DNA from 3 places in the Streptomyces sp. NPDC006294 genome. Region 3 is predicted to be linked to each of the others. Evidence: riboswitches for the same ligand, from Rfam matches in the RefSeq annotation. Region 3 holds a riboswitch; each other region holds the start of a gene.
The links. Region 3 has a riboswitch for thiamine pyrophosphate ahead of thiO (glycine oxidase ThiO). Riboswitches for the same ligand answer to the same signal wherever they lie in the genome.

Region 1: another riboswitch for thiamine pyrophosphate. It lies ahead of thiC (phosphomethylpyrimidine synthase ThiC); the one in region 3 lies ahead of thiO (glycine oxidase ThiO).
Region 2: another riboswitch for thiamine pyrophosphate. It lies ahead of ACFYOP_RS10225 (thiamine ABC transporter substrate-binding protein); the one in region 3 lies ahead of thiO (glycine oxidase ThiO).

What each region holds. Positions count from the first base shown of each region.
Region 1 covers NZ_JBIAHV010000008.1:80,050-90,361, forward strand. Annotated here, with positions in the region: gene ACFYOP_RS15755 (cyclophilin-like fold protein) at 1-307, shown strand, start outside; gene hisC (histidinol-phosphate transaminase) at 328-1,407, opposite strand; gene ACFYOP_RS15765 (LacI family DNA-binding transcriptional regulator) at 1,815-2,927, shown strand; gene ACFYOP_RS15770 (metallophosphoesterase) at 3,236-4,318, shown strand; gene ACFYOP_RS15775 (hypothetical protein) at 4,466-5,293, shown strand; gene thiC (phosphomethylpyrimidine synthase ThiC) at 5,381-7,156, opposite strand; TPP riboswitch at 7,149-7,281, opposite strand; gene ACFYOP_RS15785 (YibE/F family protein) at 7,353-8,678, shown strand; gene ACFYOP_RS15790 (SsgA family sporulation/cell division regulator) at 8,697-9,131, opposite strand; gene ACFYOP_RS15795 (IclR family transcriptional regulator C-terminal domain-containing protein) at 9,266-10,039, opposite strand; gene ACFYOP_RS15800 (DUF5326 family protein) at 10,296-10,312, opposite strand, start outside.
Region 2 covers NZ_JBIAHV010000005.1:92,549-102,860, reverse strand. Annotated here, with positions in the region: gene whiG (RNA polymerase sigma factor WhiG) at 1-481, shown strand, start outside; gene ACFYOP_RS10265 (TetR/AcrR family transcriptional regulator) at 555-1,112, shown strand; partial or broken gene ACFYOP_RS10260 (peptidoglycan DD-metalloendopeptidase family protein) at 1,294-1,881, opposite strand; gene rpsB (30S ribosomal protein S2) at 2,142-3,077, shown strand; gene tsf (translation elongation factor Ts) at 3,183-4,019, shown strand; gene pyrH (UMP kinase) at 4,178-4,942, shown strand; gene frr (ribosome recycling factor) at 5,070-5,627, shown strand; gene ACFYOP_RS10235 (phosphatidate cytidylyltransferase) at 5,627-6,781, shown strand; gene rlmN (23S rRNA (adenine(2503)-C(2))-methyltransferase RlmN) at 6,984-8,096, shown strand; TPP riboswitch at 8,159-8,279, shown strand; gene ACFYOP_RS10225 (thiamine ABC transporter substrate-binding protein) at 8,275-9,402, shown strand; gene ACFYOP_RS10220 (iron ABC transporter permease) at 9,441-10,312, shown strand, end outside.
Region 3 covers NZ_JBIAHV010000004.1:191,204-201,515, forward strand. Annotated here, with positions in the region: gene pknB (Stk1 family PASTA domain-containing Ser/Thr kinase) at 1-1,572, opposite strand, end outside; gene ACFYOP_RS08755 (thiazole synthase) at 1,984-2,778, opposite strand; gene thiS (sulfur carrier protein ThiS) at 2,785-2,997, opposite strand; gene thiO (glycine oxidase ThiO) at 2,994-4,184, opposite strand; TPP riboswitch at 4,182-4,294, opposite strand; gene ACFYOP_RS08770 (hypothetical protein) at 4,346-4,570, shown strand; gene ACFYOP_RS08775 (FAD-dependent oxidoreductase) at 4,659-5,834, shown strand; gene ACFYOP_RS08780 (Rv2175c family DNA-binding protein) at 5,938-6,303, shown strand; gene thiE (thiamine phosphate synthase) at 6,391-7,038, shown strand; gene metF (methylenetetrahydrofolate reductase [NAD(P)H]) at 7,204-8,121, shown strand; gene ACFYOP_RS08795 (hypothetical protein) at 8,174-9,010, shown strand; gene ACFYOP_RS08800 (NAD(P)/FAD-dependent oxidoreductase) at 9,038-10,312, opposite strand, start outside.

The DNA.
Region 1 (10,312 bases), on a different contig from region 3:
GGTTCTGCCGTTCTCCGCGACCGCGCAGACCTGGGGAGAGGAGGTCTACTTCCCCACCCCGGTCAGCGTCGCCCCGGAGCCGGGCGCCCGCCAGGTGGTGGAGCCCGGCACCGTCGTCTTCTGGACCGACGGCGACGCCCTCGCCCTCCCGTACGGACCGACGCCCATCTCGCGCGGCGACGAGTGCCGCCTCGCCGGCCCGTGCAACCTGCTCGGCCGCATCGACGGCGACCCCCGCCTGCCGGCGAGCATCCGCCCCGGCGACCCGCTCAGGGTCGAGCTGGTCGAACCGGCCGAGGGGGCGTAGGCCCGACCAGCCGCAGGCCCCTAGAAGCTCTTGCGGAACGTCTCGGCTGTGTGCAGGAACACATCGTTCGCCTCGCACTCGCCGATCGTCACCCGCACCCCCTCACCCGCGAACGGCCGGACCACGACGCCGGCCTTCTCGCATGCCGCGGCGAAGTCGAGCGTGCGCTCGCCGAGGCGCAGCCAGACGAAGTTCGCCTGCGTCTGCGGCACCGTCCAGCCCTGCTCCACAAGAGCGTGGTGGACCCGCGCGCGCTCGGTGACCAGGGACCCGACCCGGCCGAGCAGCTCGTCCTCGGCGCGCAGCGAGGCGACCGCCGCGTCCTGCGCCAGCTGCGTGACACCGAACGGCACGGCCGTCTTGCGCAGCGCCGCGGCGACCGGCTCGTGGGCGACCGCGAAGCCGACCCGCAGCCCGGCCAGGCCGTACGCCTTGGAGAAGGTGCGCAGCACCGCCACGTTCGGCCGGTCCCGGTAGATCTCGAGCCCGTCGGGGACGTCGGCGTCACGGATGAACTCCCGGTACGCCTCGTCCAGCACCACCAGCACGTCGGAGGGCACCCGGTCCAGGAACCTCTCCAGCTCGGCGCGGCGCACCACCGTGCCGGTCGGGTTGTTGGGGTTGCACACGAAGATCAGCCGCGTCCGGTCGGTGATGGCGTCCGCCATGGCGTCGAGGTCGTGCACCTCCCCCTCGGTCAGCGGGACCTTCACCGACGTCGCGCCGCTGATCTGCGTGATGATCGGGTACGCCTCGAAGGAGCGCCAGGCGTAGATCACCTCGTCGCCGGGGCCGGAGGTGGACTGCAGCAGCGACTGCGCCACGCCCACGGAGCCGGTGCCGGTGGCCAGATGGGTCACCGGCACCCCGAACCGGTCCGCGAGCTCGTTCATGAGGCCGGTGCAGGCCATGTCGGGGTAGCGGTTGAAGCTCTGCGCCGCGGCCATGGCGCTCTCCATCACACCGGGCAGCGGCGGATACGGGTTCTCGTTGGAGGACAGCTTGTACGCCACCGGGCCGCCGGCCGCCGCCGGCTTGCCCGGCTTGTACGTGGGGATGCCGTCCAGCTCGGCGCGCAGCTTGGGGCTCGTCTCGCTCACCGCAGGTCCTCCTCGACCGTCCGTGCACATCGGTACCGCTCAACCAATACTGCTCACCTTATGAGGATTCGCCTCTGCTGCGAATGGCCGGACACCAAGGACCCCCGCCGGACCCGACGGGAAGCGGGGCGAAGGGCGCAATACGGGGGGAGCGCCGGACGCCATGGCGCGCGCCGGTGGCTCGCGCCGTGGCGCGCGTCACCCGTAATGGTGAGTTGAGACCTCTTCGAGACATGGCCCCCTCGCCAGGCATCAGCGGCCCAGTACCGGATACTCGACGCCCCGAGGGCTCAACTCCCTTTGCTTACAAGGAAATAGGGGCTTAATGATCATGCAGAAACGTGCCTGTCAACGCGTGCATATGCGACCGGTAGTACCCCCTGTGCGAGCCCTACTATCGGCACGCCATGACAGCAGCAGGGAAGCACCAGGTGAGCCGGACGGACACAACCCGCCGGGGCGGCAGGCAGGGTCGGGCAGGCATCAGAGACGTGGCCGCCGCGGCCGGCGTCTCCATCACGACCGTCTCCGACGCCCTCAACGGAAAGGGCCGGCTCCCGGACGCCACCCGCCGACACGTCCGAGAGGTCGCGGACCGGCTGGGCTACCGCCCGTCAGCCGCGGCCCGCACCCTCCGTACCGGGAAGTCGGGCCTGATCGGCCTGACCGTGACGACATACGGGGATGAACCTTTCACCTTCACGGAGTTCGCGTACTTCGCGGAGATGGCCAGGGCCGCGACCTCGGCCGCTCTCGCCCGCGGCTACGCGCTGGTCATCCTGCCCGCCACCTCCAGACACGACGTCTGGTCGAACGTCGCCCTCGACGGCACCGTCGTCATCGACCCCTCCGACCACGACCCGGTCGTCACCGAACTGGTCCGCCAGGGACTGCCCGTCGTCTCCGACGGCCGCCCCGCAGGCACCCTCCCGGTCACCGCCTGGGTGGACAACGACCACGAAGCCGCCGTACTCGACCTGCTCGACCATCTCGCCGCCGCCGGCGCCCGCCGGATCGGTCTGCTCACCGGCACCACCACCGACACCTACACGCGGCTCTCGACCACGGCCTACCTCCACTGGTGCGAAAGCGTCGGCCAGGACCCCGTCTACGAGTCCTACCCCGCGCACGACCCGTGCGCGGGCGCCGTCGCCGCCGACCGGCTGCTGGCCCGGCCCGACCGGCCGGACGCGGTGTACGGGCTCTTCGACCCCAACGGCACCGATCTGCTCGCCGCCGCCCGCCGCTACGGACTGCGGGTCCCCGACGATCTGCTGCTCGTGTGCTGCAGCGAGTCGACGGTCTACGCCACGACCGAGCCGCCCATCACCACGCTCTCGCTCAAGCCGCGCAGAATCGGCACGGCAGTCGTCCAGTTACTCATCGACGCGATCGAGGGAATCGACAAGGACCTGCCGATCGAGCAGGTGATACCCACGGAACTGATCGTCAGGACGTCGTCGCAGCGCCGCCCCCCGCGGACGACTGTGAGCGCTCCGCGGTCCCCCTCGCAGCCCTAGAGCCCGCTGAGCCGGGGCTCTTGGCCGGGAGAGCCCGACGGACCACGGCACATCCCACGGGCCCGGCCGGGCGGACCGCGGCGGGTCCGCGGAGGCGGCCGGACACGCCCGGACCGTGCCGCACGAGGGAGCGGACCTCCCCAATCGGGACGAAACAACCGGTGAACCGGGGGTGCTCGAGGATTCACCACCCCTGGTGCGTCACACACTGCCTGGCTCATTCCTATGATGGGCGAACGACACCGCGGACCACCCGGACCAGGCTGGGCCGAGAGGTGAACGGCGGCGCGACGGTGGTGGAGGGGTCGATGACTCAGGGGGCCGGTCAAGGACCCGTGGTGCGGACGGCGACGTTGCGCGATTTCCGTGTACCGCCGTACGCGCAGGTTCCCGTGCAGTCGCACACGTCGGGCCCGGTCCCACCGGGCCATCCCGGGAACGCCCTCCCCGAGGGCGAACCACCGGAGGGCTACACCCCCACCGCACGCGATCTGCCCGTCATCGGCCGGGGCGGCCCCGGCGACACGGTCCAGGTGCATGTCGACCCGGCCGACCTGCCCGCGCCCGACGGGCTCGGCCCGCTGTACGTCGTCGGCGACGTCCACGGCTACTTCGACGAGCTGGTGACGGCCCTGACCGCACAGGGCCTCATCGACGCCGAAGGGCGCTGGGCCGCGGGCAATGCCCGGCTCTGGTTCCTCGGGGACTTCACCGACCGGGGCCCCGACGGCATCGGGGTGATCGACCTCGTCATGCGCCTCTCGGCCGAGGCCGCAGCCGCCGGCGGCTACTGCAAGGCCCTGATGGGCAACCACGAACTGCTGCTGCTCGGCGCCAAACGCTTCGGCGACAAGCCCGTCAACTCCGGTGCCGGCACCGCCACCTTCCAGGCTGCCTGGCTTCTCAACGGCGGGCAGAAGGCCGACATGGACCGGCTGCAGGAGGTCCACCTGCAGTGGATGGCCAGGCTCGACGCGATCGTCGAGGAGGACAGCCACCTGCTCCTGCACTCCGACACGACCGCCTACCTCGACTACGGGTCCACCATCGCGGACGTCAACGACACCGTGCACGCGATCCTCACCCGGAACGACGCGGACGAGTGCTGGGACCTGTTCCGCAAGTTCACCAAGCGCTTCGCCTTCCGCGACGACGGCGGCCCGCAGGCGGTCCGGGAACTGCTCGGCGCCTACGGCGGCCGGCGCATCGTCCACGGCCACAGCCCCATTCCGTATCTGCTCGGCGAGGTGGGCACCGAGGACGGCGAGGACGGCGACCGCCCGGTGGTCGAGGGCCCGCACGTATACGCGGACGGGCTGGCGATCGCCATGGACGGCGGCGTGACCATGGCCGGAAAACTCCTTGTCCAGCAGCTCCCGCTGCCCAACTGAGTCAACCCGCGGCAGGCGATTTACGGAAACCCCCTGTCACCCTGTGCCGTAACCGCTCTACCATCGGCGTATCCGTAGCAGACTCTCCTCCGCTTACGCCCAACTGCCCGGGAAACACGGGCCGTCCGGCGGGCGGAGCATCGGGGGATGCACATGAACAGCGCTCCGCACCTGCTGAACGAGGACCGCGCCGAGTACCAGCGTGTCCTCGACGAGGCACTGCGCAACGCCCATGAACGGCCGGACCTCGCCGTGGTGGGTCTGCGCCTCAACACCGAGCAACTGCGCACCATGGCACTGAACGCGACGGCACTGATCACCACCTCCGCCGCCGCCGAGTACGAGCATTACGTGAAGGTGCGCGGCCAGATGCGCGCCCCCAGGGCCGCCACCTCGGTGCGCGGATCCGTCCTGGGGTCCGCGGCCGACGAGACGGCGCAGGGCGGGGCCGGATTCGCCGCGGTCATCGCCGTGCTGGCACCACTCCTCGCGGGAACGGCGGCGGTGATCTTCCTCCTGGTCGGCTACATCCTGAAGATGCTCACCCCCGCCCCGGCCTTCGCCGACTCCCTGCTGACGGCCGGATGGTTCTTCGGTGCCCTGACGGCTGCCGCCATCCTGGTCGCCGCGGTGGGACTGCTGCTGACGGCCCTGCGCAACGGCGCCGCCCAGGTGGCGGACGACAGCCCGGCGGGAGAACTGCCGGACGAGGTGTCGCGAGCCAAGGAGGCCTGGCGCCACGCCCTGCTGGAACGCGGCATCCTGCCCTTCCTGCGGGCCGCCCTCGCCGATCCCAGCGCCGACCCGGCGTCCACACAGCCGCCGCGGCCGGTGAGCCGGATGCCGAAGATGGGATACAGCGGGCCGGACTTCTCCAGCCCCGCGGACGGAGCGGCCACCGGCCGGCGCCCGACGTTCACCAGCCCGGACTTCACCAGCCCCGACTTCGGCGGCCCCGACCACCGCCCGGACTGACCCGGCCCGGCCACGCGAGACGCCGGGCCCGAAGGGCGGCGCCACCGATGTGGCGCCACCCCTCGCGGCATCGCGTCCCCCGACGGTTCAGTCGGCGATCGGCAGATAGACCCGGTTGCCCGCGGCGGCGAACTCCCGTGACTTCTCGGCCATGCCGGCCTCGATCTCCTCCTGGTCGCCGCCGTGCCGGCGGCGGATGTCCTGGGAGATCTTCATCGAGCAGAACTTCGGACCGCACATCGAACAGAAGTGCGCGGTCTTCGCCGGCTCCGCGGGCAGCGTCTCGTCGTGGAACTCCCGTGCCGTGTCCGGGTCGAGAGCCAGGTTGAACTGGTCCTCCCACCGGAATTCGAAGCGGGCGTCGGACAGCGCGTCGTCCCACTCCTGCGCACCCGGGTGCCCCTTGGCGAGGTCCGCCGCGTGGGCAGCGATCTTGTAGGTGATGACGCCGGTCTTCACGTCGTCGCGGTTCGGCAGGCCCAGGTGCTCCTTGGGCGTCACGTAGCAGAGCATCGCCGTGCCCCACCAGGCGATCATCGCCGCACCGATGCCGGAGGTGATGTGGTCGTACGCGGGCGCCACATCGGTGGTCAGCGGGCCGAGCGTGTAGAACGGCGCCTCCTCGCAGATCTCCTGCTGGAGGTCGATGTTCTCCTTGATCTTGTGCATCGGGACGTGGCCCGGGCCCTCGATCATGGTCTGCACGCCCATGCGCTTGGCGACCGTGTTGAGCTCACCGAGCGTCCTGAGCTCCGCGAACTGCGCCTCGTCGTTGGCGTCCGCGATCGACCCGGGCCGCAGGCCGTCGCCGAGGGAGTACGTCACGTCGTAGGCGGCGAGGATCTCGCAGAGCTCCTCGAAGTTCTCGTACAGGAACGACTCCTTGTGGTGCGCCAGGCACCACGCCGCCATGATGGAGCCGCCGCGCGAGACGATGCCGGTCTTGCGGCGGGCCGTCAGCGGCACGTAGCGCAGCAGCACGCCCGCGTGGACGGTCATGTAGTCGACGCCCTGTTCGGCCTGCTCGATGACCGTGTCCTTGTAGACGTCCCAGGTCAGCTCCTCGGCCTTGCCGTCGACCTTCTCCAGCGCCTGGTACAGCGGCACGGTCCCGATCGGCACGGGGGAGTTGCGCAGCACCCACTCGCGGGTGGTGTGGATGTTGCGCCCGGTGGACAGGTCCATGACCGTGTCGGCGCCCCAGCGGGTCGCCCAGGTCATCTTGTCGACCTCCTCCTCGATGGAGGAGGTCACGGCGGAGTTGCCGATGTTGGCGTTGACCTTCACCAGGAACCGCTTGCCGATGATCATCGGCTCGATCTCCGGGTGGTTCACGTTCGCCGGCAGCACGGCCCGGCCGGCCGCGATCTCCTCGCGCACCACCTCGGGGGAGACGTTCTCGCGGATGGCGACGTACTCCATCTCCGGCGTGATCTCGCCCCGGCGCGCGTAGGCGAGCTGGGTCACGGGCCGGCCCTCGCGTCCCCGGCGGGGCTGGCGCGGGCGGCCGGGGAAGACCGCGTCCAGGTTGCGGAGCCCGCCGCGCGGGGACGTGTGCTTGACCCCGTCGTCCTCGGGGCGGACGGGCCGCCCCGCGTACTCCTCGGTGTCGCCGCGGCCGATGATCCAGTTCTCCCGGAGCGGCGGCAGCCCGCGGCGTACGTCCGTGTCGACGTTCGGGTCGGTGTACGGGCCGGACGTGTCGTACAGCGTCACGTCCTTGCCGTTGGTGAGGTGCACCTTGCGTACCGGCACACGGAGGTCGGGGCGTGAGCCCTCGACGTATCCCTTGTGCCAGCCGATGGACTTCCCGGCCTCGTCGTTCTGGTTCGAGGCAGGCGTGCTTGCGTCCGATACGGTCATGAGACCTACTCCCTACGCCGGCATTACCCGGTAACAGGTTCGGCGGTCGGCGCAGCTGTCCCGTACGGATGTACGAAGGTCAGCGCCCTCTCAGCCCGGTGCTCCGAGCTCCCGCGTGTGCAAAGGTGCCACCACGCTAGCGTCATGTCTGGCGCGCTGAACAGAGGGCCCCTCCCGCTCTTGCGATGATCGGTCCGTGACTTCATCGCAGCAGCCCCCGGACCCGCACGGCCACGCCCACAGTCATGCGCACGCTCATGGGCCCGCCGCGCCGGTCTCCCAGCACCTTCGCAGGGTCATCGCGGCCGTGCTCATCCCCTTCGCGACGGCCGTCCTCGTTGGGCTCGCCGTCCTGTGGCCCGGCGGGGCGCCGGGGCACGAGCGCACCGGAGTCGGCTTCGACCGGCAGACGGAGCAGGGCAAGGTGGTGGCGCTCCAGAGAGTCGACTGCAAGGACGTCAACGCCGCCCAGGTCCCGCCGACCGGTGACACCTCCACCCCGCAGGGGCGCGAGGCGGTCACCTCGCAGCAGGGGCAGTGCGCGAAGGCGACCGTCGAGGTGACCACCGGCAAGGACAAGGGCCGGACCTTCGTCGAGATCGTCCAGCCTGACGCGCCGCGGCAGTTGAAGGAGGGCCAGGGCGTCGTCGTGGCCTACGCCCCCGACGCGCCCCGCGACCTCCAGTACTCGGTGACGGACATCGACCGGGGCTTCCCGATGGCGCTGCTGGCGGCGATCTTCGCCGTCGTCGTGGTCCTGGTGGGCCGGATGCGCGGGGTGATGGCCCTGGTCTCACTCGTGGTCTCGTTCGCCATCCTGACGCTGTTCATCCTGCCCGCCATCCTGCAGGGCTCGAATCCGCTGGTCGTGGCGGTGGTCGGGGCGAGCGCCATCATGCTGGTCGCGCTCTATCTGTGTCACGGCGTGACCGCGCGGACCTCCGTCGCGGTGCTCGGCACCCTGATCTCGCTGCTGCTGATCGGGCTGCTGGGCTCGCTGTTCATCGGCTGGGCCAGCCTGAGCGGCAACACCGACGACAACACCGGTCTGATCCACGGTCTCTATCCGGAGATCGACATGAGCGGTCTGCTGCTCGCCGGCGTCATCATCGGCTCGCTCGGCGTGCTCGACGACGTGACGGTGACGCAGACCTCCGCTGTGTGGGAACTCCACCAGGCCGACCCGGACATGGGCCCGCGCGCCCTCTACCGCTCCGCCATCCGCATCGGCCGCGACCACATCGCGTCCGTCGTCAACACGCTCGTACTCGCCTACGCCGGCGCCGCGTTGCCCCTGCTGCTGCTCTTCTCCATCGCGCAGTCCAGCGTGGGCACCGTCGCCAACAGCGAGCTGGTGGCCGAGGAGATCGTACGGACCCTGGTCGGCTCGATCGGGCTGGTCGCCTCGGTGCCGGTGACGACGGCGCTCGCCACGCTGGTGGTCTCCGCCGACCGCTCCGGTCCGGCGGCGCCGGACGCCGGGCCGGCCCGCGCGGGCAGGGGACGCCGGCGCAAGCGGTGACGACGAGGGAACCGGAGGTCAGCCGGCGTTCTCCTCGGCGAGGATGCGCCCGAGCGCCTCCTCCAGGTTCACCTCGAAGTCACCCAGCGTGAGCTCCTGGCCCATGGGCAGCAGCTTGTCCGTACGGTCGAGGAACGCGACGAGCGGCGCCGCCCCCGCCCGGAAGAGCGCCGAGTCCCGGCCGACACGGAGCCTGATGCTGACGTCGGAGAGGGGCCGAGGCCCGACGGGCGCGATGTGCACATCGCCGTCCCCGCTCGGCCCGTTGATCCCGTCGAGCAGCAGCTCCCGACCGAACGTCCAGGTCACCGGCGCGTCGCCGGGCAGGTGGAAGGTCATCCGCACGGCGTACGGATCCCTGGTCTCATAACCCAGTTCGACCGGAATACGGAAGGAGAGCTCCTCGGAGACGAGAAAGCTCATCTGAACCTCGGCGTGGACCGACTCGCGCATCACATACCCCGCAGCAGATGAAGCATTGAATGAAACCCGTACGGCAAAGCAAGAAGAAAACGGCCAGGAACGATCCTCCAGGCCCTCTTGCGTCATCGTGGTGGAAGGGCTAGCAGATCACAAGGAGTGATATTTCAGATACTGATAGAGAAGGCAAGTGACCCCAACAGCCCACCGATTGCCGTGCGCAACTGCTCAACCGCCGGAAGCAGTCTGGCCTCTTGATCGACGGGGAGAGAAATGGCCATCGTCGCGGCACCGGAACCGAGAGTGACTGGAATGGCAGCGCAGATTGTGCCGATTGCATATTCCTGTCGTTCCACGACGGGCTGCATGCACCGATGGGCCGCCAGCCGGTCGAGCAGAGTGCGCCGGTCGGGCACGGTGTACGGCGTCACGGGCTGCACGGGATGGCGGCTCAGATGGTCGCTGCGCGCCGGCTCGTCGAGCTGGCCCAGCAGGCACTGGCCGAGGGCGTGCGCGTGCGCGGTCTCACGGAAGTCCGCCCACTCGGGCACCGCCGGTGCGTACGGGGTGTCGGAGACGGCGACGAGTTCGATCTCACCCTCGCGGTAGACGGCGAAGTAGACAGGGACGCCGATAGCGTCACGCCAGTGGGCGAGGGACTCCTCGAGGGTGCTGCGACGACTCTCCGGCGATCCGTCGGCGACCAGCCGTTCCACCGCTTCCCCGAGCACGTACAGGCCGTTCCGGCGCCGCAGATAGTCGTCGTGGGCCAGCGTGCGCAGCAGATGATAGGCGGTCGGCAGCGGGATTCCGGCCTCTCGCGCGAGCAGCTTCGCGGGGGCCCCGTCCGGATGCGCGCCGGCGGCTTCCAGCAGCCTCAGCGCCCGCTGTACGGAGCCGATCAGAGTCGGTGCAGGAACGGCTTTCGTTTCCCCGGCCACAGGTCACCCCCCGGCGTGGTGACGGGCAGCGCGCCCGCCCGCGGGGGCCGCCCCCGCGGCCGCCGCAGCCCCAGGTCCTGGAACGACCGTTCAGCTCCGCGCCGCGCCGAAGCGCTGGTGAGAGCGATCCTGCTCCGGCCATTTCCCGGGGGCGGCAGCGTTGAACCACTCTAATGGCAGCACCGGTCGAAACACGGGTCGTGCCGGTGGTTTCCCCCTCCCGGGCTAACGGGCGGCCCTGAGACCGCCCGCTCGGCTACCAGTCACCGCGCG
Region 2 (10,312 bases), on a different contig from region 3:
CTGGATCCCGCGGTCGGTGCGGCAGAAGGCGCGGGCCGTCGAGCGGGCGTACGCGACGCTCGAGGCGCAGTTGCGGCGTACTCCTTCCGAGTGCGAGGTCGCCGCGGAGATGGGCGTCGCTGTCGAGGAACTACACGCTGTTTTCAGCCAGTTGTCGCTCGCCAACGTGGTGGCCCTGGAGGAGCTGCTGCACGGCGGCGGCGAGGGCGGCGAGAGCCTCAGCCTCATGGACACGCTCGAGGACACCGCGGCCGACAACCCGGTGGAGGTGGCGGAGGACCGCGAACTGCGCAGGCTTCTCGCCCGTGCCATCAACACCCTGCCCGACCGCGAGAAGACCGTTGTCACGCTCTACTACTACGAGGGCCTCACCCTGGCCGAGATCGGGCATGTCCTCGGCGTCACGGAGAGCAGGGTCAGCCAGATCCACACCAAGTCGGTGCTGCAACTGCGGGCGAAGCTGGCCGACGTGGGACGGTGACCGGCCGGTGACTCTGGGATCGCCGGCGCGGCATCCGTAAAGTGGGGGCGTGCCAAGGATTCGAGCGGCCTCCGTGGCCGAGCACCGGACGATGCAGCGAAGCGCCCTGCTGGACGCCGCGCGCTCCCTCCTGTCCGAAGGCGGTACGGAGGCGCTGACCTTCCCCGCCCTCGCGGAGCGCACCGGCCTGGCGAGGTCCTCCGTGTACGAGTACTTCCGCTCGCGTGCCGCGGTCGTCGAAGAGCTCTGCGCGGTGGACTTCCCGGTCTGGGCGGCCGAGGTGGAGGCCGCCATGGGACGGGCCGAGACGCCGGAGGGCAAGGTCGAGGCGTATGTGCGCAGCCAGCTCGAGCTGGTCGGGGACCGGCGGCACCGGGCCGTCGTCGCGATCTCGGCCAGCGAGCTGGAGGCGGGCGCCCGCGAGAAGATCCGGGCCGCGCACGGCGGTCTGATCGCGATGATCGTCGAGGCGCTCGGCGAACTGGGCCAGGAACGGCCCCGGCTGACCGCGATGCTGCTGCAGGGCGTCGTGGACGCGGCGGTCCGCCGTATCGAGCTCGGCGCGGCCGAGGAGCCCGACGCCATCGCGGAAGCGGCGGTCGCGATGGTGCTCCGGGGCGTACGGGGCTGACCGGCGGTGTCCTCGCGGCGCCGGCAACGGCTCTGCCCGGTCGCCGCAGGGCGTGACGCGCCGCCAGGCAGACGAGCAGCAGCAGCCCGGCGTGCACCGCTCCGGCGGCTCCGCCGGTTCCTGCGGCGGCCGCCGGACGTGCGACGAGCCCCGGCCGAGCGTCCGCGGCTCGCGCCGTCGTCGGTTCCGGTACGCCGAAGACCGGGAGCAGCCGGGAGGGCGGCCGGCGCAGCATCCAGGGCGGCAGCAGCGTCAGCGGGTCCAGATACGCGGCGCCGCGGCGCAGCCCCCAGTGCAGACATCCCGCGCAGTGCGAGGCCCCCGGCTCCACGACGGCGACCGTCTGGCCGGCCCGCACCTCGGCGCCCTCCTCGACCAGCGGACGGACCGGTTCGTACGTGGTGCGCAGCGGCGGGTCACCCGTACCGGTGAGATTGATCGACACCACGCCCCGGCCCGCCACGGACCCGGCGAAGGAGACCGTGCCCGCGGCGGCGGCTCGTACGGGGGCGCCGGCCGCCGCTGCCAGGTCCACACCGCGGTGCCCCGGCCCGTACGGAGAGCTGGGCGGCTCCCACCCACGCACCACCACCGGCCGTGGCGCCCCGACGGGCCAGCTCCGCGCCTCGCCGTCGGCGGCCCGGGCCGCCGACGCGGGCAGGGCGGCGAGCAGCAGCACGACGAGCAGCACCACCCGCCAGGCCACGGCCCGAGCCACGACCACCACCCGAGCCCTCGCTGTCACGCCCACGCAAAACGTACGGTTCATGGACGGAACCGTCCCGCAGACCGCGCTCCGCCCGCTGATCATGGTCCGGTTCTGTGGACAACGGTCCCGTTGTGGACAGCGCCGTCACCCGGTAGGTCGGCGGTCCCGTACACTTCTTCTGGCGATCCGGGTCACCGGGTCGACTTCGCACGCCCCGCCACCACACCCTCACCCGGTCTGGTGGCCGCGCTCCTCGGTCCCTTGTGGCACGGCGCGTCGGGGCGTCAGGACATAACCGAGAAAAACAAGGAGATACGGCCATGGCCGTCGTCACGATGCGGGAGCTGCTGGAAAGCGGCGTCCACTTCGGTCACCAGACCCGTCGTTGGAACCCGAAGATGAAGCGATTCATCTTCACGGAGCGCAACGGCATCTACATCATCGACCTGCTCCAGTCGCTGTCGTACATCGACCGCGCCTACGAGTTCGTCAAGGAGACCGTCGCCCACGGCGGCTCCATCATGTTCGTCGGCACCAAGAAGCAGGCCCAGGAGGCCATCGCCGAGCAGGCGACGCGCGTCGGGATGCCGTACGTCAACCAGCGTTGGCTGGGCGGCATGCTCACCAACTTCTCCACCGTCTACAAGCGTCTGCAGCGCCTCAAGGAGCTCGAGCAGATCGACTTCGAGGATGTGGCCGCCTCCGGCCTCACCAAGAAGGAGCTCCTGGTCCTCTCGCGCGAGAAGGCGAAGCTGGAGAAGACCCTTGGTGGTATCCGCGAGATGCAGAAGGTGCCGAGCGCCGTCTGGATCGTCGACACCAAGAAGGAGCACATCGCCGTCGGTGAGGCGCGCAAGCTCCACATCCCGGTCGTCGCGATCCTCGACACCAACTGCGACCCGGACGAGGTCGACTACAAGATCCCGGGCAACGACGACGCGATCCGCTCCGTCACCCTGCTCACCCGCGTGATCGCCGACGCCGTCGCCGAGGGCCTCATCGCCCGTTCCGGCGCCGCCACCGGCGACTCCAAGCCGGGCGAGAAGGCCGCCGGCGAGCCCCTCGCCGAGTGGGAGCGTGACCTCCTCGAGGGCGAGAAGAAGGCCGACGGCGACGAGGCCGCCACCGAGGGCGAGTCCGCCGAGGCGCCTGCCGCCGAGGCCCCCGCCGCTGAGGCCCCGGCCGCTGAGGCTCCCGCTGCCGAGGCCCCGGCCGCCGAGGCCGAGAAGCCGGCCGCGGACGCCGAGCAGGCCTGACCTCACCGGTTCGGTAGTTGACGGCGGGGGCGGTGCCAGCAGGCACCGGCCCCGCCGCTCACCCGTAGATCTTCGACTTTCGACCTTCGAGAGAGATTCAAGGACATGGCGAACTACACCGCCGCTGACGTGAAGAAGCTCCGCGAGCTCACCGGCGCCGGCATGATGGACTGCAAGAAGGCGCTGGACGAGGCCGACGGCAGCGTCGACAAGGCCGTCGAGGCCCTGCGCATCAAGGGCCAGAAGGGCGTCGCCAAGCGCGAGGGCCGCTCCGCCGAGAACGGCGCCGTCGTCTCCCTGATCGCCGACGACAACACCTCCGGTGTGCTCGTCGAGCTGAAGTGCGAGACGGACTTCGTCGCCAAGGGTGACAAGTTCCAGGCCGTCGCCGGCGCGCTCGCCGCGCACGTCGCCAAGACCGCCCCGGCCGACCTCGAGGCGCTGCTTGCCTCCGAGATCGAGGCCGGCAAGACCGTCCAGGCGTACGTCGACGAGGCCAACGCCAACCTCGGCGAGAAGATCGTCCTGGACCGCTTCGCGCAGTTCTCCGGCGCCTACGTCGCGGCCTACATGCACCGCACCATGCCCGACCTGCCCCCGCAGATCGGTGTCCTGGTCGAGCTCGACAAGGCCGACGCGGACCTCGCCAAGGGCGTCGCGCAGCACATCGCCGCCTTCGCCCCGAAGTACCTCTCCCGCGAGGACGTCCCGGCCGAGGTCGTCGAGTCCGAGCGTCGCGTCGCCGAGGAGACCACGCGCGCCGAGGGCAAGCCCGAGGCCGCGCTCCCGAAGATCGTCGAGGGTCGCGTCAACGGCTTCTTCAAGGAGGCCACCCTCCTCGGCCAGCCGTACGCGCTGGACAACAAGAAGACGGTTCAGCAGGTGCTGAACGAGGCCGGTGTCACCCTGAAGCGCTTCAGCCGCATCAAGGTCGGCATCTGAGTCCGTACGCGACGGACACCGGACCCCGGTAGGGTCTGAAGCAGTCGTCGGCGTACGCGCCCGGCGATCGCAGATCTGACGAGGAGGCCATTGCCGTACGGGAAACCGCAAGGACCCACTGGCAATGGCCTTCTTCGTATGTGCACGAGGAGATCCCCATGAATCAGGGCGCCGCACAGAGCGACGACAACCACGGCAAAAAGTCCGGCCGCTTCATGCTGAAGCTGTCCGGTGAGGCGTTCGCCGGTGGCGGAGGCCTGGGCGTCGACCCCGACGTCGTACACGCCATCGCCCGCGAGATCGCCGCGGTCGTACGCGACGGAGCGGAGATCGCGGTCGTCATCGGCGGAGGCAACTTCTTCCGCGGGGCCGAGCTGCAGCAGCGCGGCATGGACCGGGCCCGCTCCGACTACATGGGCATGCTCGGCACGGTCATGAACTGCCTCGCCCTCCAGGACTTCCTGGAGAAGGAAGGCATCGACTCCCGCGTCCAGACCGCCATCACCATGGGCCAGGTCGCGGAGCCGTACATCCCGCTCCGCGCCGTGCGCCACCTGGAGAAGGGCCGTGTGGTCATCTTCGGCGCCGGTATGGGCATGCCGTACTTCTCCACCGACACCACCGCCGCGCAGCGGGCCCTGGAGATCGACGCCGAGGCCCTGCTCATGGGCAAGAACGGCGTCGACGGGGTCTACGACTCCGACCCCAAGACCAACGCGGACGCGGTGAAGTTCGACGCGCTGGAGTACGGCGAGGTGCTGTCGCGCAACCTCAAGGTCGCCGACGCCACCGCGATCACCCTCTGCCGCGACAACGCCCTGCCGATCCTCGTCTTCGAACTCCTCGCCGAAGGCAATATCGCCAGGGCCGTCAAGGGTGAGAAGATCGGCACGCTCGTGAGCGACCGGGGCACCCGGGCCTGATCCGGGGCGTCCCAAGAGGGATGGACAAAGTCCTGCCGGTCGGACACCGTGCAGGCAACACGCGACGCAGGTTCCGCCGGCCCAGTGGTACGAGCCGGGCCTACCTCAAGACACGCAGGAGCAAGTGGTGATCGAAGAGACCCTCCTCGAGGCCGAGGAGAAGATGGAGAAGGCCGTCCTGGTCGCCAAGGATGACTTCGCCGCGATCCGCACCGGACGTGCGCACCCGGCGATGTTCAACAAGATCGTGGCGGACTACTACGGTGCCCTGACCCCGATCAACCAGCTGGCCTCGTTCTCCGTTCCCGAGCCGCGGATGGCCGTCGTCACGCCGTTCGACAAGACCGCGCTGCGCAACATCGAGCAGGCGATCCGCGACTCGGACCTCGGCGTCAACCCGAGCAACGACGGCAACATCATCCGCGTGGTGTTCCCGGAGCTGACCCAGGACCGCCGCAAGGAATACATCAAGGTCGCCAAGACCAAGGCCGAGGACGCCAAGATCTCGATCCGCTCCGTGCGCCGCAAGGCCAAGGAGACCATCGACAAGCTGATCAAGGACGGCGAGGTCGGCGAGGACGAGGGCCGCCGTGCGGAGAAGGAGCTCGACGACACCACCGCGAAGTACGTGGCGCAGGTGGACGAGCTGCTGAAGCACAAGGAAGCCGAGCTGCTCGAGGTCTGATGAACGACTCTTCCTGGGGGGCCTCGCACGGCGCCGGATACGCCGGCGCCTGGCCGCCGCCCGAGCAGGGGCCCCTCCCGGCGGGTCCCGCCCACGATGGGCACGACGCGCGGTATACATCTGAGACGCGGCCCATGCCCATCGTGCCGGACTTCCCCGGCGCAGGCAGAGACGCCGACAACCGTCGCGGCGCAGACCGCGAGGACCGTGACCGGGGGGCCGCTCGACTGGGCGGCCCCCTGTTCCGTGACGAAACGCCGCAGGAGCCCATGCCCACCCCGCCGCCGCCGGGCGAGCCCACCCCCCAGCCGCCCTCGCGGCCCGAGCCCCCGCAGAAGAAGCGGGCCGGCCGGGATCTGCGTGCGGCGATAGGGGTCGGCGTCGGCCTCGGCGCGGTGATCGTCCTCTCGCTCTTCTTCGTGAAGGCCGTCTTCGTCGGTGTGATCGCCGTCGCCGTCGTCGTCGGTCTGTGGGAGCTGACCTCCCGCCTCGAGGAGCGCAAGCAGATCAAGGCGCCCCTCGTCCCGCTCGCGGTGGGCGGCGCGGCGATGGTCGTCGCCGGTTACGTCCGCGGCGCGGAGGGCGCCTGGGTCGCGATGGCGCTCACCTCCCTCGCGGTCCTGGTCTGGCGGATGACCGAACCGCCGGAGGGCTATCTGCGGGATGTCACCGCCGGCATCTTCGCGGCGTTCTACGTCCCCTTCCTGGCCACCTTCGTCGCGCTGATGCTGGCGGCGGACGACGGCCCGGAGCGGGTGATCACGTTCCTGCTGCTGACCGTGGTCAGCGACACCGGCGCGTACGCGGTCGGCTGGCGCTTCGGCCGGACCAAGCTCGCGCCGCGCATCAGCCCCGGCAAGACCCGCGAGGGGCTGCTCGGCGCGGTGTCGTTCGCGATGGCCGCGGGGGCGCTGTGCATGCAGTTCCTCGTCGGCGGCGGCACCTGGTGGCAGGGGCTGCTCCTCGGCCTCGCGGTCGCGGTCAGCGCCACGCTCGGCGACCTGGGCGAGTCGATGATCAAGCGGGACCTCGGCATCAAGGACATGGGCACGCTGCTCCCCGGGCACGGCGGGATGATGGACCGCCTGGACTCCCTCCTGCCGACGGCCCCGGTGGTGTGGCTGCTGCTGGTCCTGTTCGTCGGAAGCGGTTGACAGACAGCAGGTACGCTGGAAGGGCCCGCGCGAGCCGGGAGCCGTCGTGGCCGACGGCGTCCAGGTCACCGCGGGCCCTTCTACGTGGTCCCTGCTGCCGCAGGGACGGTCCTGTGAGGTCTCCTGGCTTCGGCATCGCGTTGCCGTGCTCCCCGCCGACGCGGGGACGCCAGACCTCGTCGTCCTGAGGAGACGCTCAATCGTGGCCCGTCCAGTTCCCGGAGAACTCACCTTCGTCGCCCCCCGCGGAGCCAAGAAGCCGCCGCGGCACCTCGCCGACCTCACGCCCGCGGAGCGCAAGGAGGCCGTCGCCGCCATCGGCGAGAAGCCGTTCCGCGCCAAGCAGCTGTCCCAGCACTACTTCGCGCGGTACGCGCACGATCCGGCGCAGTGGACCGACATCCCCGCCGCGGCCCGCGAGAAGCTCGCCGGAGAGCTGCTGCCCGACCTGATGTCCGTCGTACGGCACATCTCCTGCGACGACGACACCACCCGCAAGACGCTCTGGCGCCTGCACGACGGCACCCTCGTCGAGTCCGTGCTGATGCGCTACCCGGACCGCGTCACCATGTGCATCTCCTCGCAGGCCGGCTGCGGGATGAACTGCCCCTTCTGCGCCACCGGGCAGGCCGGTCTCGACCGGAACCTGTCGACCGCCGAGATCGTGCACCAGATCGTCGACGGCATGCGGGCACTGCGCGACGGAGAGGTCCCCGGAGGCCCGGCCCGGCTGTCGAACATCGTCTTCATGGGCATGGGCGAGCCGCTCGCCAACTACAAGCGGGTCGTCGGAGCCGTGCGCCGCCTCACCGACCCCGAGCCGGACGGCCTCGGGCTCTCGCAGCGCGGCATCACCGTCTCGACCGTCGGCCTGGTGCCGGCGATGCTCCGCTTCGCCGACGAGGGCTTCAAGTGCCGCCTCGCGGTGTCGCTGCACGCCCCGGACGACGAGCTGCGCGACACCCTGGTCCCCGTCAACACCCGCTGGAAGGTCCGCGAGGTCCTCGACGCCGCCTGGGAGTACGCGGAGAAGTCCGGCCGCCGGATCTCCATCGAGTACGCGCTGATCCGCGACATCAACGACCAGGCGTGGCGCGGTGACCTCCTCGGCCGACTGCTCAAGGGCAAGCGGGTCCACGTCAACCTGATCCCGCTCAACCCGACGCCCGGCTCGAAGTGGACGGCCTCGCGCCCCGAGGACGAGAAGGCGTTCGTGGAGGCCATCGCCGCGCACGGCGTGCCGGTCACCGTCCGGGACACCCGCGGTCAGGAGATCGACGGCGCCTGCGGGCAGCTGGCGGCGCAGGAGCGGTGACCTCAGGGCCGTCGGCCATGGCTGATACTGTGCCCTGTGTATTCGCACAAATGAACAACGAAACATTCCGACAGGGGAGCGCACCACAGCGCTGAGAGTGCGGCAGGCCGTCACGGCCACGGGCCGCAGACCCTCGGACCTGATCCGGGTCATACCGGCGTAGGGAGTCAGCATCATCATGAACAGCCAGCTTCGGCGTGCCGTCGGCACGGCACTCGTCGGCGCCCTCGGCATCACGACGCTCGCCGCCTGCGGAGGGGAGTCCAAGGACTCCGGATCCGGCGGCGGGAGCGAGTCGAAGACCGTCACCCTCGTCAGCCACGATTCCTTCGCCGCGTCAGAGGCGGTGCTCAAGGAGTTCACCCGGCAGACCGGCTACACGGTCAAGGTGCTCAAGAGCGGCGACGCCGGCACCGCCCTCAACAAGGAGATCCTCACCAAGGGCTCCCCGCAGGGCGACGTCTTCTTCGGCGTCGACAACACCCTCCTCTCCCGCGCTCTCGACAACGACCTCTTCACGCCCCACGAGGCCAAGGGCCTCGACCGGGTCGCCGAAGAGGTGCAGCTCGACGCCGACAAGCACCGTGTGACGCCCGTCGACACCGGCGACATCTGCGTCAACTACGACAAGAAGTTCTTCGCCGACAAGAAGCTCGCGCCGCCGAAGACCTTCGCCGACCTGGCGAAGCCCGAGTACAAGAACATGCTCGTCGTCGAGAACGCCGCCACGTCCTCCCCCGGCCTCGGCTTCCTCCTCGGCACCGTCGGCGCGTACGGCGAGTCCGGCTGGCAGGGCTACTGGAAGAAGCTCAAGGACAACGGCGTCAAGGTCGTCGACGGCTGGGAGCAGGCGTACAACGAGGAGTTCTCCGGCTCTGCCGGGGGCAAGAAGGCGGGGGCCGACCGCCCGCTCGTCGTCTCGTACGCCTCCAGCCCGCCCGTCGAGGTCCTCTACTCCGACCCTTCCCCAAGCTCTTCGAGCAGGGGATACCCCATGCCTGCCGAGGCGCCGACCGGTGTGGCCAGCGGCACCTGCTTCCGCCAGATCGAGTTCGCCGGCCTGCTCAAGGGCGCGGCGAACGAGGCGGGCGGCAAGGCGCTGCTGGACTTCCTGATCAGCAGGAAGTTCCAGGAGGACATGCCGCTGAACATGTTCGTCAACCCGGTGGTCGAGGACGCGAAGCTGCCCGAGCTGTTCACCGAGCACGGCGCCGTGATCGAGAAGCCCGAGACCGTCGCCGCGGACACCATCGCGAAGAACCGTGAGCAGTGGGTCCGGTCGTGGTCCTCGCTCGTCGTGAAGTAAGGACGTCCCTGCGCGGGAACGCGGCACGGCTCGGCCTGATGGCCGGCCCTGTCGCGTTCTTCGCCGTCTTCTTCGCCTACCCGGTCTCCGCGATCGTCGGACGGGGTCTTCACGCCGACGGCGCCTGGCAGTTCGGCCGGTTCGGCGAGGTCCTCGGCCGGCCGGACATCCTGTCGGTGCTGTGGTTCACCACCTGGCAGGCGCTCGCCTCCACGGCGCTGACCCTGCTGATCGCGCTCCCCGGCGCGTACGCGTTCGCCCGCCTCGACTTCCCGGGGAAGCGGCTGCTGCGCGCCGTGGTCACCGTGCCGTTCGTGCTGCCGACGGTCGTCGTCGGCACGGCCTTCCTGGCGCTGCTGGGCCGCGGCGGACTCCTCGACGAACTGTGGGGCGTCCGGCTGGACACCACCGTGTGGGCCATCCTCCTCGCGCACGTCTTCTTCAACTACGCCGTGGTGGTCCGCACCGTCGGCGGCCTCTGGTCGCAGCTCGACCCGCGCCAGGAGGAGGCCGCCCGGGTCCTCGGCGCCGGCCGCTTCGCCGCCTGGCGGCGGGTGACGCTCCCCGCTCTCGTACCGTCACTGGCCGCCGCCGCCCTGATGGTCTTCCTCTTCACCTTCACCTCGTTCGGCATCGTGCAGATCCTCGGCGGCCCGTCCTTCTCCACCCTGGAGGTGGAGATCTACCGGCAGACCGCCGACTTCCTGGACCTGACGACGGCGGCCGTGCTGACGATGGTGCAGTTCATGGCGGTCGGTGTGGTTCTCGCCGTGCACGCCTGGACCGTACGGCGGCGCGAGAGCGCCCTGCGGCTCGCCGACCCCGCCCGCACCGCGCGACGGCCGCGCGGCGCGGCCCAGTGGACCCTGCTCGGCGGTGTGCTGGCCACCGTGGCCGCCCTGCTGCTGGC
Region 3 (10,312 bases):
CGTCACGTCGGGCACGTCGATCGGCGCGCCCCTGCTGACCACGATCGAGACCGCCGTGTCGGGGCTGCGGCTGCTGCCCGCGGCCGGGTCGGTGCGGATCACCGCGCCCTGGGCGACGCTCTCGTCGAACTCCCTGGTCACCACGCCCGGCGCGAGCCCGGCCGCGCGCAGTTCCCGTTCGGCCTGCGCCAGGGGCTTGTTCTCCAGCCGCGGGACCTTCACGATCTTCGGGCCGCGGGAGATCGTGATCGTCACGGAGTCGTTGCCCCGTATCCGTTCGTTCGTGGCCGGGTCCGTCTTGATGACGGTGCCGCGGGCGACGGTCTCACTGAAGTCGTGGCGGACCGACTTCACGTCGAGTCCGGCCTTGTCGAGCATCTGACGGGCTTCCGTCTCGCTCTTGCCGATCACGGCCGGCACGCGGGTGAACTGACCCGAGTTGATGTACCAGACGCCCGCGCCGACACCGAGCACGGCGACCACCGCGATCAGCAGCGTGACCAGGCCGCGGCGGGACAGCGGGGCGCGGCGGCCGGCCGGCCGGACCGGTTCCCGCTCCGGCGGCTCCGGGGGCGGCAGGATCAGCCGCGCCGTGCGGTGCACGCCGGGCTCCTCACGGGGCAGGGCCCGCGGGATCACGTCCGTACGGTCCTCGTCGGAGCCCGCTGCCGCCACCGGGGCGACGTCCTCCGGCCCGGTCCGCGGGGGCGCCACGTCCAGCTGATCGGCGGTGAGCGCCGCGCGAGCCTCACGCGTACGGGCCAGCAGCTCCACCGCGTCGTGCGGGCGTACGTCGGGATGACGGGCGGTCGCCGTCGCCACCAGCTCGTCCAGCTCGACGGCGAGGCCGGGGAAGAGCGCGGACGGCGCCGGCATGTCGGTGTTCAGATGCTGGAAGAGCACCTGGGCCGGGGTGTCGCCCGCGTGCGGCTTGGCGCCGGTCAGCATCTCGTAGAGGACCACCCCGCACGCGTACACATCGGCGCGGGTGTCGGCGGTGCCGTACTCGATCTGCTCCGGCGCGAGGTAGGAGACGGTGCCGAGGACCGTGCCGGAGGTGTTCGTCACGGAACCGACGGTCCGTACGAGACCGAAGTCGGCGACCTTGACCCGGCCGTCGTCCCCTATCAGCACGTTCTCCGGTTTCATGTCCCGGTGCACGAAACCGGCCCGGTGCGCGGCGCCGAGCGCCGCCAGCACGGGCTCCAGGATGTCCAGCGCGGCCCGCGGCCGGAGCGCGCCGCGCTCCCGCAGCACGTCCCGCAGGGTGCAGCCCTCGACGTACTCCATCGCCAGATAGACGTACGCCCCCTGGGCGCCCTGGTCGAAGACGCCCACGACATTCGGGTGCGCGAGCCGGGCCACGGACTTCGCCTCGCGGATGAAGCGCTCCACGAAGGTGGCGTCCGTGGCGAGATCCGGGTGCATCACCTTGAGCGCGAGCTCCCGGTCGAGACGGGTGTCGACGGCCCGGTAGACCGTGGCCATGCCGCCGACGGCGATGCGCTCATCGACTCGGTAGCGGCCGTCGAGCACCTGCCCGACGAGGGGGTCCTGGAGGGTCGTATCCACGCGCCGATTCTACGAGCCCGGTCGGACACGACGGACGGCCCGTGCGGAGGCGGTGCGGTACTGCAGCCGACCTGTGACGCCCCGCGCCCCGTTCCGGGGGCGCTGCCCCGTATCCCGGACGCGCCTTCAGCGCGGGCGGGGCGGGGTGCGGCGGTCTTGTCGGGGCGCTGCCCCGAGCCCCGCGCCTCAATCGCCGGCGGGGCTCGATGTGGCCGGTTCTGTGCCGAGCCCCGCGCCTCAAACGCCGGCGGGGCTGAAGTCGCCGGGCAACGCAAGCCCGGCCTGGGGGTACTCCCCCTATGCCTGGCGGCGTGGGAGGTGCCCCCCACCCACGGCCGCCAGGCCGCCGGGGAAGGGTCAGGGGGACAAGCCCGCCGCAGGCGCCACGCCCCGCCCCCGCGGCCGCCGCCCTCAGAACGCCGGCCGCTCCGGGTCCAGCGCCGCGCGCCCTTCCGTCGGGGACGATGCCTCGGCGAAGTGGCGGCGGGGGATCCGCCCCGCCCGGTACGCCAGCCGCCCCGCCTCCACCGCGTGCCGCATCGCCTCCGCCATCAGGACCGGCTCCTGCGCCCGCGTCACCGCCGACGCCAGCATCACCGCCGCGCACCCCAGCTCCATCGCCAGCGCCGCGTCCGACGCCGTGCCGGCGCCCGCGTCGAGCACCACCGGCACGCCCGCCTGCTCGGTGATCAGCTGGAAGTTGTGCGGGTTGCGGATGCCCAGCCCGGACCCGATGGGCGAACCGAGCGGCATGATCGCGGCGCAGCCCACGTCCTCCAGCTTCTTCGCGAGGACCGGGTCGTCGTTCGTGTACGGAAGGACCGTGAAGCCGTCGTCGACCAGCGTCTCCGCCGCGTCGAGCAGTTCCACCGCGTCCGGCAGCAGGGTCCGCTCGTCCGCGACGACCTCGAGCTTGATCCAGTCGGTGCCCAGCGCCTCCCGTGCCAGGCGCGCGGTGAGGACGGCCTCGCCGGCGGTGAAACAGCCCGCGGTGTTGGGCAGGACCCGGATGCCGAGCCGGTTCAGCACCGACAGGACGGACCCCTGAACGGTCGGGTCGAGGCGGCGCATCGCCACCGTGGTGAGTTCCGTGCCGCTCGCGACCAGGGAGCGCTCGAGGACGTCGAGGCTGGGCGCCCCGCCCGTGCCCATGATCAGCCGGGAGTCGAACGTCGTACCGGCGAGAGTGAAGCGGTCGTCTGCCATGGCGGCTCAGCCTCCCTGCACTGCGGTGAGAATCTCGACGCGGTCACCGTCGCCGAGGCGGGTGCCGGGCCACTGGCCGCGCGGAACGACGGTCTCGTTGACGGCCGCGGCGACACCCGTGGGCGCGGCGGTGAGCTGCGCGACGACGGCGTCCAGCGTGGTTCCCGCGGCGAGATCCCGCGCCTCGCCGTTGACGGAGATGCTGACGGAGACGTTCATGCGGGCTGCTCCTCGAGGACGGCGTCCGTAAGAACCGGGCCCGCCGCGAAGCGCCGCGGCGAGAAGGGCCGTGCCACCTCCGGCAGCTCGCCGCTCAGCAGCGCCTGAGCCAGCACGTCGCCGGTGACGGGCGTCAGCAGCACCCCGTTGCGGTAGTGCCCGGTGGCCAGCAGGAGCCCCGGCAGCTCCGTGAAGCCCAGCAGCGGCGCGTTGTCCGGCGAGCCCGGCCGCAGTCCGGCGCGGGTCTCGACCAGGGGCAGCTCGGTGATGCCCGGCACCAGCTCGTGCGCGTCGCGCAGCAGCTCGTACACCCCGCCCGCGGTGACCGTCGTGTCCCAGCCCAGTTCCTCGCTGGTCGCGCCGACGACGAGTTCGCCGTCCTCGCGCGGCACGAGGTAGACATGGCTGCCGCGCACCACGGCGCGCACCGTGCGGGACAGGAACGGCGCGTACGGCCGCGGCACGGTCAGCCGCAGGACCTGGCCCTTCACCGGCCGTACGGGCGGCACCACGTCCGCCGGTACGCCCTTCAGCCGGCCGCTCAGGCTGCCGCCCGCCAACACGACCTGCTGCGCGCGGACTTCCAAGCCGTCGGCGAGGACCGCCCCCACCGCCCGGTCGCCCTCGACGAGCAGCCGCTCCGCCCAGGTGCGGCGGAGGCCGACCCCGGCCCGCTCGCAGGCGACGACGAGCGCCGCCGCCAGCCGCCGCGGGTCGACCTGGTGGTCGCCGTCCACCCGCAGCCCGCCGCGTACGCCGGGTGCGAGCATCGGTTCGAGGCGGCGGCACTCGCGGCCGGAGAGCCATTCGGAATCGAGGCCCGAACGGCGCTGCAGCGCGTGCAGTTCGCGCAGGTGCGCCCGGTCGTCGGCGTCGAGGGCGACGGTGAGCGTGCCGCAGGAGCGGTGTCCCACCCGCTGCCCGCTCGCCTCCTCCAGCTCGGCGACGAAGGCCGGATAGCGGCGGGCCGATTCGAGGTTGAGGCCGAGCAGCGTCTGCTCGCCGTAGTGGAGTTCGGTGACGGCGGCCAGCATGCCGGCGGCGACCTGCGCGGCGCCGCCGCCCGGCTCCGGGTCGGCGACGGTGACCCGCAGGCCCCGCTGTGCGGCGCGCCAGGCCGTGACCAGGCCGATGATTCCGCCCCCCACGACAAGGACGTCGGGGGTGTGCGGTGTACGAGACGACATGGGCGTCCAGCCCCTCCCTTCGCCGGCATGACCCGGATCAGGTTCGTACGGTCGGAGGCCGGTCAGCCTCCCTCTCAGCCCGGTGCGTCCGGGCTCCCGCGAGTGCCTTACGGTGGCCACCCTAACCTCCCGCCCCGACGCTCGGTAAGGGAGCCGCAGCAGTGGCGAAGACCCTCGACGGACTCGTTCTCTCGCCGGTCGCGGACCAGGCTCCGGGCCGGCTCGGCACCCGCCCGCGCTCCACGTACCACGTGGAGCGGGGCGTGCTCTGGGCCGAGGGGGGAGGCCGGGTGCGGCTGGAGGAGACGTGGGAGTGGGCGTCACAGGAGGGCCGCGGGACGAGCGTGGTGGAGGAACTGCCCTCCGGACCGCCCGCAGCATCCTGACCCGTCGTCAGGTACGTAAGGTGTGCGGGTGGAAGAACGGCAGCAGCAGACAGCAGAGCGCCGGCGCGTGGTGATCGTCGGCGCCGGCATGGCCGGTGTCCAGACGGCGGTGGCCCTCCGCGAGCGGGGCTTCACCGGCCCGGTCGCCGTGCTCGGGGCCGAGCCGCACCAGCCGTACGACCGGCCCCCGCTGTCCAAGGCGGTCCTGCTCGGTACGGCGGAGGGCTCGGCGTTCGACATCGACTTCGAGGCCCTGGACGTCGAACTGCGCCTCGGCGTCGAGGTGACCGGAGTGCGCACGGACGCCCACGAGGTCGACACCGCGGCCGGCCCCGTCGCGTACGACGTGCTCGTGCTGGCCACCGGCGCGGAGCCGGTCACCCTGCCGGGCGCGGCGGGCGTCCCCGGTGTCCATCTGCTGCGCACGCTGGACGACGCCGCCCGGCTGCGGCCCCTGCTCGCCGAGAAGCACGACATCGTCGTGGTCGGCGCCGGCTGGATCGGCGCGGAGTTCGCGACGGCCGCCCGGCAGGCCGGCTGCGCCGTCACTGTCGTCGAGGCCGCCGACCGTCCGCTCGCCGGCACCATGCCCGCCGAGGTCGCCGCCCCGATGGCCGCCTGGTACGGGCAGTACGGGGCCGAACTGATCACCGGCGCCCGGGTCGCCGCCGTCGAACCGGGAGCCGTCGTCCTGGCCGGGGGCCGCAGGGTCCCGGCCGGCGCCGTCGTCGTCGGCATCGGCGCCCGGCCCGCCACCGGCCTGCTCGCCGGCTCCGGCATCGAGCTGGGCCCCGACGGGGCGGTCGTCGCCGACGAGCGGCTGCGCGCCTCCGCCCCCGACGTGTACGCCGTGGGGGACTGCGCCTCCTACCCGTCCGGCCGCTACGGACGGCGGCTGCTCGTCCACCACTGGGACAACGCGCTCCAGGGGCCGCGCACGGTCGCCGCGAACATCACCGGCGGCGCCGAGGAGCCGGAGCCGTACGACCCCGTGCCGTACTTCTGGTCGGAGCAGTTCGGCCGTTTCGTCCAGTACGCCGGCGACCATGGCGCCGCCGACACCCTGCTGTGGCGCGGCGGCCCCGCAGAAGAGACCTGGTCGGTGCTGTGGCTGCGCGACGCCGCCCTGGTGGCGCTGCTGGCCGTCGGCCGACCGCGTGACCTGGCGCAGGGGCGCAAGCTGATCGTGTCCGGGACGGCGCTGGACCGGGCGCGGGCCGCCGACCCCTCGGTGCCCCTGAAAGCTGCGGCACAGTCACCCTGAAAGCAGCGGTGCGTCCCTCTGAAGGCGGCGTCGGCGTCCCCTGAGGAGGCGCCACGGCCGGTCCCGGCTTCCGACTGTCGGTCCTGGATGGGAGGCTTGTCCCGTGACCGAGATTGACGCAAAGATCGATGCTCTCGTCCCCGCCTGGCTTTACCTGCCGGACATCGCGGAAATGCTCGATGTCGAGGTGACGCGCGTGCGGCAGCTGGTCAAGGAAGGCCAGCTGATCGCGGTGCGCCGCGGCGAGAACCGGGCGCTTCAGGTGCCTGCCGCCTTCATCGACGGCAACAAGGTGGTCAAGGGCCTCTCGGGGACCCTGACCCTCCTGAGGGACGACGGCTTCAACGACGAAGAGATGCTGGAGTGGCTGTTCACTCCTGACCCGAGCCTGCCGGGCACGCCCGCGCAGGCGCTCAGCGAGAATCGCGGTACGGAGGTGAAGCGCCGCGCACAGGCGCTCGCCGTCTGACATACCGGAAAACACCATCGCGGCCGGATGTACGGGACGGGCCGCGCCCGTCCCGTACATCCGGCCGCCCGACGTGGGGATCGCCTCATGGCCACGGCTCGCGCGCTGCTGTCCGACGCCCGGCTCTATCTGTGCACGGACGCCCGCAAGCGGCAGGGAGACCTTCCCGCCTTCCTCGACGCCGTGCTGACGTCCGGTGTGGACGTCGTGCAGCTGCGCGACAAGGGCATGGAGGCCGGTGAGGAGCTGGAGCACCTCCAGGTCTTCGCCGACGCCTGCCGCAGACACGGCAGACTGCTCGCGGTGAACGACCGCGCCGACGTGGCGCACGCCATCGGCGCCGACGTGCTGCACCTGGGTCAGGGCGACCTGCCGGTGCCCGCCGCGCGCGCCATCCTCGGCGACGGCGTGCTGATCGGCCGTTCGACGCACTCCGGGTCCGAGGCGGCCGCCGCCGCGGTCGAGCCGGGCGTGGACTACTACTGCACCGGCCCCTGCTGGCCCACCCCCACCAAGCCCGGACGCCACGCCCCCGGCCTCGACCTGGTGCGATACGCGGCGGGGCTGGGCGCCGAGCGGCCCTGGTTCGCCATCGGCGGCATCGACGCGGGCAATCTGGACGAGGTGCTGGACGCCGGCGCGCGCAGGGTCGTCGTGGTGCGGGCGATCACCGAGGCCGACGACCCGGCATCCGCCGCGGCCGATCTGGCGAAGCGGATCAGGGCCAGGTCCTGACCTCGGCCGTCCGGCGGCGGCGATCTCCTCGCGCTGATCCCGCCGCACCGACCCAGCCACACTGATCGTCCGTTTTCTGTCCAAGGGATGGACAAGAGATGGACAAACGCGACAATTTTCCCTGATCCGGTTGGGGGACCCCCACCGTCTGGCTAACCTGCGGGTATGGCCCTCGGTACTGCTTCCACCAGAACGGATCGCGCGCGAACGGTGCGCGACCTGCTTGCGACGGGCAAGACGTCGTACTCGTTCGAGTTCTGGGCGCCCAAGACCGAGAAGGGCGAGCGGAACCTGTGGAACGCGCTGCGCAGGGTCGAGGCGGTCGCTCCCAACTTCGTCTCGGTGACCTACGGCGCCGGCGGCTCCACCCGCGCCGGCACCGTCAAGGCGACCCAGCAGATCGCCGCCGACACCACCCTGACGCCCGTCGCGCACCTCACCGCGGTGAACCACTCCGTCGCCGAGCTGCGCAACATGATCGGCCAGTACGCGGACGCGGGCATCCGTAACATCCTCGCCGTCCGCGGCGACCCGCCCGGCGACCCGATGGGCGAGTGGGTCGAACACTCCGAGGGCGTGCGGTACGCGGCGGACCTCGTCCGCCTCATCAAGGAGTCGGGCGACTTCTGCGTGGGGGTGGCGGCGTTCCCCGAGATGCACCCGCGCTCGACCGGGTGGGACGAGGACATCCGGCACTTCGTGGACAAGTGCCGCGCCGGCGCCGACTACGCGATCACGCAGATGTTCTTCCGCCCCGAGGACTATCTGCGCCTTCGGGACCGGGTCGGTGCAGCGGGTTGCGAAACCCCGATCATCCCCGAGATCATGCCCGTCACCAGCGTCAGACAGATCGAACGGTTCGCCACTCTCAGCAACGCGCACTTCCCGGCCGAGCTGAAAGAGCGGATCGTCGCGGTCAAGGACGATCCCGCCGCTGTACGCTCCATTGGCATCGAGTTCGCGACGGAGTTCTGCGCGAGGCTGCTTGCCGAGGGTGTCCCGGGGCTGCACTTCATCACGCTCAACAACTCCACCGCGACGCTCGAAATCTACGAGAATCTCGGACTGCACGAGCAGTCCTGACCGGTCGTACCCGCCCCGCCCCGGGGCCGGCGGCCGCAGGAGAGGGGCGGACATGGGCTGGACGGTCCTCTACGTCGCGTTCGGCGTCGTCGCGCTGTGGCTGCTGGGCGAGGTGCTGCTGCAGTACAAGGCGCGGCTGCGCTGGCGGGTGCTCGCCTTCTGCGGCTTCCTCGGTGTCGTCATAGGCGTGCTGATGGCCTCCGTCGTGGTGATCGCCCTGGGGACCATGGCGTTCGCGGTCGGCCAGACCTATGTGACGCTCTCCTTCCGGCGCGGCTTCTCCACCGGCTGGGCCCTGGGCGGCAGCCCCGGCGTGAGCAGGCGCCGCAGGTCCGGCGCCGCCCCGGAAGCCGAGCGCGAGCCCACGCTCGAGGTCACCGACATCTCCTACGACACGCCCGACCACGGTCCGGCCGCGGCCGACGAGGGCCCGGGCGTCTACGAGCCCCAGCCGCTGCCGGACGACACCGGGCAGTACGGCGTCTACACCCCCGCGGCCTACGCGGCCCAGGACGAGCCCCGGCACGACGCCGCCGCCCAGGACCCGTACGCCTCGGGATACGGCGCCTACGACGCGTACGCCGACCACTCCCAGCAGCAGCCCGCGGAGCAGCCGACCTACGCCGGCCAGTACGACTACGGCACCGGCCAGCAGTACGCCACGTACTCCGACCCCTACGTGGGCGGTCAGCAGTACAGCACCCACGACGCCTACGGCGCGGGCTACGGCGACCAGCAGCAGTACGCCGCCTACGGGCAGCAGGACGGCTACAGCGAGACGCCGCCCGGCGGGGTCTGGGTGCCGCAGCAGCGCGAGGGCGACCAGGAAGAGCCGCCCCCGGTGTACTACGACTCCGGCTACAACGAGCAGCAGCAGTACCGCTACTGAGCGGCGGAACTCCGCGGCCGCGGGCCCTCAGCGCGAGCCGCGGAAGTCCGCGCCCTCCACGATCAGCCCCGCCACCAGCGCTCCCGACATGCCCGCGTGCGCCAGCCCGCCGCCGGGATGCGCCCAGCCGCCGGCGAAGTAGAGACCGGACAGCGGCCCGGTGTTGGGTGCCGGCAGGAACGCGCCGGACCCGCCCGCCAGGGCCGGGGCCGGGACCGCCGCGCAGCCGGTGTCGTGGCGGGTGTCGTCGGGGGTGCGCACCTCGCGCCACAGGATCCGCTCGCGCAGGCCGGGCACCGCGGACCGGGCCGCAGCCACCAGCCGGTCGGCCGCTGCCTCGGCGGCCTCCGCCCAGCTGCCGCCGTCCCGCAGTCCGGCCGGCACGGTGGCCGTCAGCGTGACCGCCTCGTGGCCGTCGTCGGGCCGCAGCAGCGGGTCGTCGGGGCGCATGACGGTCACGGTCGGGTGCGCACCGGTGGTGCCGGCGCCGATCGCGTCCCATTCGGCCGCCGCGTCCGGGGCGTGCACCACGGTGCGGTGCACGGTCTCGTCCGGCCGGCCGCCGCGCAGCGCCAGATGGACCGTCAGCCGCCCCGTACGCGCCTCAGGGCGGCCGTGCCGCGGCTCGTCACGGCCGCCCCACGCGACGACGCGGTTCTCGACCAGGGAGGGCAGCGGGGCCCCGGACACCACGATGTCCGTCTCCACCGGGCCGCCGCGGTCCAGCTCAAGACCCACCACGCGGCCGTCCTTCTCCACCACGCCGGTCACGGCGGTGTCGAACACGAACTCCACCTTCCTGGCCAGACACCGCTGGTGCACGGCGTCGGCGAGGGCGCGCAGACCGCCCTTCACGTACCAGGAGCCGAAGGTCTGCTCCATGTACGGCAGTACCGCGGCGGCGGCCGGCGCGGTGCGCGGATCCAGCCCGTACGCCGTGGCGTGGCTGCCGAGCAGTGCGGCCAGTCGCGGGTCGCGCAGTTCGCGGGCGCCGATCTCGCCGAGCGTGCGGGCGGGCCGCCGCAACAGGCCCTGCCTCAGCGCCGGATAGGGGTCCTTCGAGAACGGCGAGGTGTCCGCGGGCAGCGGCTCCTCCAGCAGCGGACGGCGCGAACGCTCCCAGGCGTCCCGGGCGCGGCCGAGGAAACCGCCCCAGCGTTCGCCAGAGCCGGGCCCGAGCGCCGCCTCGAGAGCCGAAAGAATGCCGGCCCGGGACACGTTGGGGAGCAGGACGTCCGTCCCGTCGGCGAAGACGTGCCGGCTCGCCGGATCCACCTGCGTCAGCTCGACGCACTTCTCCAG